3 regions of the Micromonospora sp. WMMD729 genome follow, and region 1 is predicted to be linked to each of the others. Evidence: riboswitches for the same ligand, from Rfam matches in the RefSeq annotation. Region 1 holds a riboswitch; each other region holds the start of a gene.

Evidence for each region. A riboswitch is a leader RNA that binds a small molecule or an ion and turns the genes downstream of it on or off. The one in region 1 is predicted to bind cyclic di-AMP.
Region 2: it holds a riboswitch for cyclic di-AMP, as region 1 does, so the genes downstream of both, ACN263_RS01320 (coiled-coil domain-containing protein) here and ACN263_RS09015 (C39 family peptidase) in region 1, are expected to answer to the same signal.
Region 3: it holds a riboswitch for cyclic di-AMP, as region 1 does, so the genes downstream of both, ACN263_RS12060 (transglycosylase family protein) here and ACN263_RS09015 (C39 family peptidase) in region 1, are expected to answer to the same signal.

What each region holds. Positions count from the first base shown of each region.
Region 1 covers NZ_CP186059.1:1,962,364-1,964,617, reverse strand. The annotation lists gene ACN263_RS09020 (alpha/beta fold hydrolase) at 1-329, opposite strand, end outside; gene ACN263_RS09015 (C39 family peptidase) at 455-1,303, opposite strand; cyclic di-AMP (ydaO/yuaA leader) riboswitch at 1,535-1,675, opposite strand; gene ACN263_RS09010 (hypothetical protein) at 1,961-2,254, opposite strand, start outside.
Region 2 covers NZ_CP186059.1:287,834-290,087, reverse strand. The annotation lists gene ACN263_RS01325 (YibE/F family protein) at 1-1,003, shown strand, start outside; cyclic di-AMP (ydaO/yuaA leader) riboswitch at 1,170-1,300, shown strand; gene ACN263_RS01320 (coiled-coil domain-containing protein) at 1,305-2,254, shown strand, end outside.
Region 3 covers NZ_CP186059.1:2,644,327-2,646,580, reverse strand. The annotation lists gene ACN263_RS12065 (hypothetical protein) at 1-52, shown strand, start outside; gene ACN263_RS12060 (transglycosylase family protein) at 129-797, opposite strand; cyclic di-AMP (ydaO/yuaA leader) riboswitch at 797-965, opposite strand; gene ACN263_RS12055 (peptidoglycan-binding domain-containing protein) at 1,236-1,724, shown strand; gene ACN263_RS12050 (peptidase inhibitor family I36 protein) at 1,833-2,234, opposite strand.

The DNA.
Region 1 (2,254 bases):
CCCAGCCCCACCACCGCGTCCACCGGCAGCCCGGAGGCGCGGGCCGCCAGCGCCAGGCCGACCACACCACCGAGCGAGTGTCCGAGCACGACGAGGCGGTCGTCGGAGGTCAGGCCCTGCGCGACCCGCTGGGCGAAACCCTCGAAGGAGTACGACGCCAACGGCGCCGACCAGCCGTGACCGGCCAGATCGGGCGCCAGCCACCGGCCGGGCCAGTGCTGCTCCAGCAGAGGTGCCCAGGGCAGCCACACGTCACCCGTCGCCCCCATGCCGTGCAGCAGCAACAGGATCGGCTCACGGCCGGCTTGACCACCCGATTCATCCACCACGGCCGCAGTCTCCCACGGTTCCCGGCCCGGTACGAGAGCCGTTCAGCGGCGTGGTCCGCACAACGTCACGGGCGCCGCCCCTCGTGGGGACGGCGCCCGTGGCGTCGTGGGTGTCCGCGCCTCGATCAGGCGGAGTAACCCCGGGTGGCGATCCAGTTCGCCAGGTCGATAGTGGTGATCCAGTAGGCCGGGTCGGCGGCGTTCGCCGAGTCGGCGATCCGCACGATCCGGCCGTTGTCCTTGTAGCCGACGACGGCGATGTAGTGCCCGCCGCCGTAGGAGTGCCAACCGCCGTTGGTGTCGGTGGCGTCGCCGACGACGTTGGCCACCACGCCGCGACCGTCGGTGATGGCCTTGACGACGTCGGCCTGCAGGCGGTCGATCTGGGCCGAGCTGGGGGTACCCGCGAACATCCGGGTGCGGTACGGGGAGCCCTTCACCTCGGCGTTGAGCACCCGGGTGGTGTCCTCGGCCGAGTTGGTGCCCATCTCGGTGGTGCCCAGCTCCGCGCCGAGTTCCTCCTGGGTGCGGTCGATGCCGCTGGCGCTGAGCGCGTTGCGGGTGGCCGCCGGGCCGCAGTTGTAGTAGGTGTTCTGCGCCTCGTAGTCGTAGTCCAGGACCTTCGTCGCGGGCGGCTTGGGCGGCGTCGGCTTCCGGGTCAGGTCCGGGTTGCTCGTGGCCTTCGCGACGGGGGACGCGGCGCTGGTGGCCGGGGCGGCGGTGCTCGGTGCGGCGCTCGCCGACGGGGGCGCGGACCGGAGTTCGCCACGGGAGGCGACGGTGTCGCTGCGCATCTCGGCGACCGTGGTCGGGGTGCGCGAGCCGGCCGGGGCGTCGTCGGCACCGGCGACCAGGGCGCCGGTGGTAGAGGCGATGACCAGGGCCGCGGCGGAGGCGGCGACGATCTGGTACGGGCGCTCGGTCGCCAGGCGACGGAGCTGGCGCTTCAGGGTGTGCTTCACGAGGTCCTCCACGGTTCACAGGGAGAGCGGCACACCGGGGCTCGACCGGTATCCGGGCAGGCGTCAGCGCACGGGCCGTGGCCCGCGGATGATGAACCGCTCAGGGGAACGCCCGGCGTGACCGGGCGGGAAGTGCGGTGACCGGGGGTCAGCTCACCGTCACGAGGCGGGTGAGCGGAGACACCGCTACGCCGTGGAGGCGGAGGAACAAAGAGGGGGGCGAGGGATGCTGCACGAGGATGGAACTCCTTCCGTCACCGCCTACCGGGTTAGCTGACGGATTCGGGCGGGAAGATCGCCCTACCGCGGGCCGTGGCTCGCGGATTCACCCCGGACTTACTGTGGGTCCCCGGTTCGTTGTTCACGATTGAGCGGGTCGGCGCGGCGTCGCCTGTTGCGATCGGTTACCGCACCGGACGGGACGACACTACTGGTCGGTCCGCACTCTGCCAAGCCGCTCTCACCTGCGTAAACATCATTTGGCACCGCAATTTCTGCGCGTTTGGCCGCTGACGTGACTCGATGGGACAACCGGTTCCGCCGGCACCTGCGGGCGACAACCGGACACGGCGCCGAGAACGCCGCCGCAATCGCGAGAACAATGGCCGCCGATGATGCCGGTCGCCCGATTTTCGCCGCCGGTGACCCGCCTCACATAACGGATCGGGCTCAACCGGCGCGGACCGGACGCCAGCGTGCAGCCACGGCCGTAGGCGACACCCGGGTCACCGTACGGCGCGAGGGCACCGCGACCGGCCGTGACCGCACCGCCGCCGCGTACGCCTCCTGGGCGAGGGCGCGTGCCGACGAGGCGGCCACCTCCGCGTCCCGCCAGGCCGTCCGCTCGCGCTCGGCGGCCGTCCGGTGCTCGGCCAGCCTCGCGTCCCGGATCGCCCGGATGAGCAGCACCTCCTGCTCGACCGGGTGCCGGCGCGGATCCCAGCCGCGCCGGTGCCCGAACAC
Region 2 (2,254 bases), 1.7 Mb from region 1:
CGTCCTGGTCGAGCTGTCCGACCCGACCGATCCCGCCACCAGCACCTGGAACATCGCCGAGCACCAGCGCGGGACGCCGCTGGTGTGGCTCGTGGTGGTCTTCGCCGCCGCGATCGTCGCGTTCGGGCGGTGGCGGGGCCTCGCCGCGCTCGCCGGTCTGGCCGCCAGCTTCGCCATCCTGCTCACCTTCGTGTTGCCCGCCATCGGCGCCGGCCGGTCCCCGCTGCTGGTGGCCGTGGTCGGCGCGGCCCTGATCATGTTCGTGGTGCTCTACCTGACGCACGGGGTGACCGCGCAGACCTCCGTCGCGGTTCTCGGCACCCTGGGCAGCCTGGTGCTCACCGGCGTGCTCGCGACCATCGCCACGGCCGCCACCCAGCTCACCGGCTTCGGCAGCGAGGACGCCACCACGCTCTCGATGTTCCAGTCCGATGTGGACCTGCGCGGCCTGCTGCTCGCCGGGATCATCATCGGCTCACTCGGGGTACTCGACGACGTGACCGTCACCCAGGCCGCCACCGTCACCGAGCTGGCCAACGCCAACCCCGGGCTGGGCCGGCGACAGCTCTACCGGGCGGCCACCCGGGTCGGTCGGGCGCACATCGCCTCCACGGTCAACACCATCGTGCTGGCGTACGCGGGCGCGTCACTGCCACTGCTGCTTCTGCTCACCGCCGACTCGCGTCCCATCGGGCAGATCCTGACCAGCGAGTTCCTCGCCCAGGAGATCGTCCGCAGCGCGGTCGCCACGCTCGGCCTGATCGCCGCCGTACCCCTCACCACCGGGCTGGCCGCGGTGGTGACCGCAGCCGGATCGACGACCCCGACCGACGCGGACGCCCCGGCGCCGCGCCCCCGCGCGGACCGCGCGGAGGCGCTGGCCGCTCTCAGTTCCCCGCCTGCGGGTCGGGCCGACGGGCCCGATCCGCAGCGGAGCACACCCCCATCCACCGCCACCACCGGGTGGCCAGAGCCGAACAGGAGCACGGATACGGCATGGTGACACTCCTCAGCGTGACCGGATCGGGCACCCGCCCTGAGAACCGCGTCACTGGTCACTCAACGCCATGGCGAAATGACGCTTTTAGTCGGCATCAGGACGTAGCTCAGGCGGTGGACTCTCGGGTAACCTCGCTGCCGGTCACCGACGAAGGCGCGCAGCGGCGCCTGCGGTGCCACCGCCCAATCGCCAACCGGCGAGCCGGGGACCCAGGTACGTGGGGTGAATCCGCGACAGCGGTAGGGGCCACTTCCGCCCCGAACCCGTCAGCTAACCCGGTCGGCGGTCGACGGAAGGGAAGATTGTGACGGCACCCCTACGCCGCTGGTTGACGCCCGTGGTGGCCGTGCTCGCTGCGCTGACCGTGTTCGCCGGGCCCCTCCCGGCGCACGCCGCCCCGACGACCCCCACGCCGTCCGGGCACGAGGAGGCCGACGAGCCCAAGCTGCTCACCGACGTGATCGAGCAGACCAACCGGGACTACGTGGCGGCGAAGTCCAAACTGGACAAGTCGAAGAAGCGGCAGCTCGAACTGGCGGTGGAGGTCGAGCGGGCCAAGGCCGATCTGGCCGCGCTGGAGCCGCAGGTCGCGCAGATCGCCGCCCAGTCGTACCGGACCGGGCGGATCGGTGCGATGGCCATGCTGCTGGAGAGCGACGCCCCGGACTCGTTCGTCCAGCGGGCGGCGGCGCTCGACGAGATGAACATGGTCAACGGGAAGAAGCTCGCCGAGGTCAACGCGGTGAAGGCCCGCGCCGAGCAGGCCAAGCTGCTTCTCGACGCCGAGGTACGCGAGCAGCAGAAGCAGACCGCGCTGATGGCGAAGGACAAGCGCGACGCGGAGAAGTCTCTCGCCCTGGTCGGTGGTGAAGGCTTCACCGGTGGCCTGGTCGACGCCAAGTCGATGGTCGCCCGGATCGGCCCGGGGCGCACCGCCGACGGCGACTGGAAGCCCCAGTCGTGCAGCGAGGACGACCCGACCACCTCCGGCTGCGTCACGCCGCGCACCCTGCACGCCTACAAGGAGGTCAAGCGGGCCGGCTTCAACCGGTTCGTGGGCTGCCACCGCAACGGTGGACCGTACGAGCACCCGAAGGGCCGCGCCTGTGACTGGTCGCTGCAGAAGAGCGGCTTCAGCCCGTGGCACAACAACGACACCCGAATGTACGGCAACAACGTCGCCGCGTTCCTCATCCGCAACGCCGACCGGCTCGGCATCTACTACGTGATCTGGAACCGGCAGATCTGGTTCCC
Region 3 (2,254 bases), 680 kb from region 1:
CGCCGACGTGATGGCCCGCCGCGACGCGCGGACGGCCGCCTCGGCGGCCTGACGCGTCCCCCGGGAGACAGCGCACAGACGAACGAACGCTCGGCCGGGGATCCGGCCGAGCGTTCGCCTGTGGTACGTCAGAGAGCGAGCCGCTGCCCCGGGAGGATCAGACCCGGGTCCGCGCCGATCAGCTGACGGTTGCGCTCGTACAGGGCGTGCCAGCCGCCGCTCTGCCGGTGCCGCTCGGCGATCTCGGACAGGGTGTCCCCCGGCCGGACCACGTAGGTGTCACCGCTGGCCGCCGGGGCGGTCCGCTCGTGGTTACGGGTGGCCGGCCGGTCGCCGCGCGACGAGTGCTCCTTGCCGGCGGTGGACGACGACGACGTGCCGGTCGACGTCGTCGAGGACTTGCCGGTGGACTTCGTCGCGGAGCCGCCCGACGAGCCGCCCTTGCGGCCGCAGGTCGGCCACGCGCCGATGCCCTGCCCGTCGAGCACCTTCTCGGCGATCGCGATCTGCTCGCCACGGCTGGCGAGGTCGGCGCGGGCGGCGTACTTCTTGCCGCCGTAGCCGGCCCAGGTGCCCTGGGAGAACTGCAACCCGCCGTAGTAGCCGTTCCCGGTATTGATCTTCCAGTTGCCGCCGGACTCGCACTGGGCGATCGCGTCCCAGTTGACACCGGCCTGGGCCGGGGCCGCCGGGCCGAAGAGGGCGACGGCGCCGGTGACCGCGCCGACGGCCAGGGTGCCGACGGCGACGCGGCGGGTGGTGACCCGTCGATGACGGGGGGTGTACGCAGACGTCATGGAACTTTCCTCCACGCCGGCGAGGTGAGCTGTCGGGTTCGGGCCGAGGAGCCCGGCCGCGCGCTGCGGCTTCACCCCGAGGTGACATGCACCGAGGAACCTGGGTCCCCCGCTCCTGCCCGGGTTCTGTTTCCGACGACCGGGGGCAGGATTTGGCGTTACCGGTCGCGGCGTCCACGGTGGCGGACCCGACCGACGGTAGGCACGGTCGCCGACGGTCGCCCACCGCTTGTGAAGTTGTTCACCGGCCCGCGCGGGGCACCCCGGCCAGCGGTTGCGAACGACGTTCACCTGTGCACCGACCACGATGGACCGATTCCGATCACGGTGTGACGCGTACCTGGTGAATTGACGTTCGGACAGGAAACCGTAGACAACCGATCGCGATGCTCCGAAGCGCACCGGGTCCATCCCGGACCCCACACGCAGGAGGAACCCATGGCGCTCCAGCAGAGTCGCACCGGCCGTCGCCGCGCCGCGGCCACCCTCGTCGCCGTACTGGCCGGCGTGGGCCTGACCCTGTCCACGCCGGCCGCCGCACAGGCGGCCAGCCCGTGCACCAGCCTGACCTTCTACCGGGTCGGCGGCTACCCGGGCGGGGCGGACATGCACGTGCCGACCGTCGGCTGGCAGACCGGGAACAAGAGCTGCTACCTCAGCTACGGCCACTCGAACTCGGCGGTGCTGGTGTTGCAGGAGGCGCTGAACAACTGCTACTCGCGGTCGCTCACCCTGGACGGCAACTACGGTTCGAAGACCCGCGAGGCCGTCCGGTACGCCCAGCACAAGATCAACGAGGACATCGTGTACGCGAACATCGCCGAGGACGGCGAGTACGGCCCGCAGACCCGCGCCTACATGGGCTTCGCGATCTTCGGGGTCAACGGCGGTCCGGTCATCCCCAACGTCTGCTACTACCCGGGCTGACACCACCCGCAGCGCCGGCCGGGGTCCCCGTGGACTCCGGCCGGCGCCGTGGTGGCCCCCACAGGTGCGGCTGCGCCGGGTGAGCCCCGCCCCCGCGCAGCCGTCGGATCAGCAGACCCGGACCGCCTCGATGCGCTTGTTCCAGGTCCCCCCGATGGCGGCCGTGTCGTATGCCAGGTTCGCCCGGTAGCCGTACGCGTGCTGGTAGCCGAGCAGGCCGGTGGCGTTCGCGTTGTCCCAGAAGGTGGAGACGGTGCCGGACGGCCGGTTGTTGATGATCGACTGAGCCTGGTTGCGGAAGTACGAGGGCAGCGTGACGTCCTTACACCAGTTGTACGGCCCGTCGAGCAGGAAGATGTCGCCGCTGAAGTTGGCCCCGGAGTACAGGCAGAGCAGACCCGACGGGCAGGCGTAGTTGGCCTGGGCCGGGCTCGGGGCGACGCCGAGTGTGGCGCCCACGGCGACCACGCCGAGCAGCGCCGACGTGAGTCTTCGCAGAGCAGTTCGCACGATGATGACCTCCGGTGTCG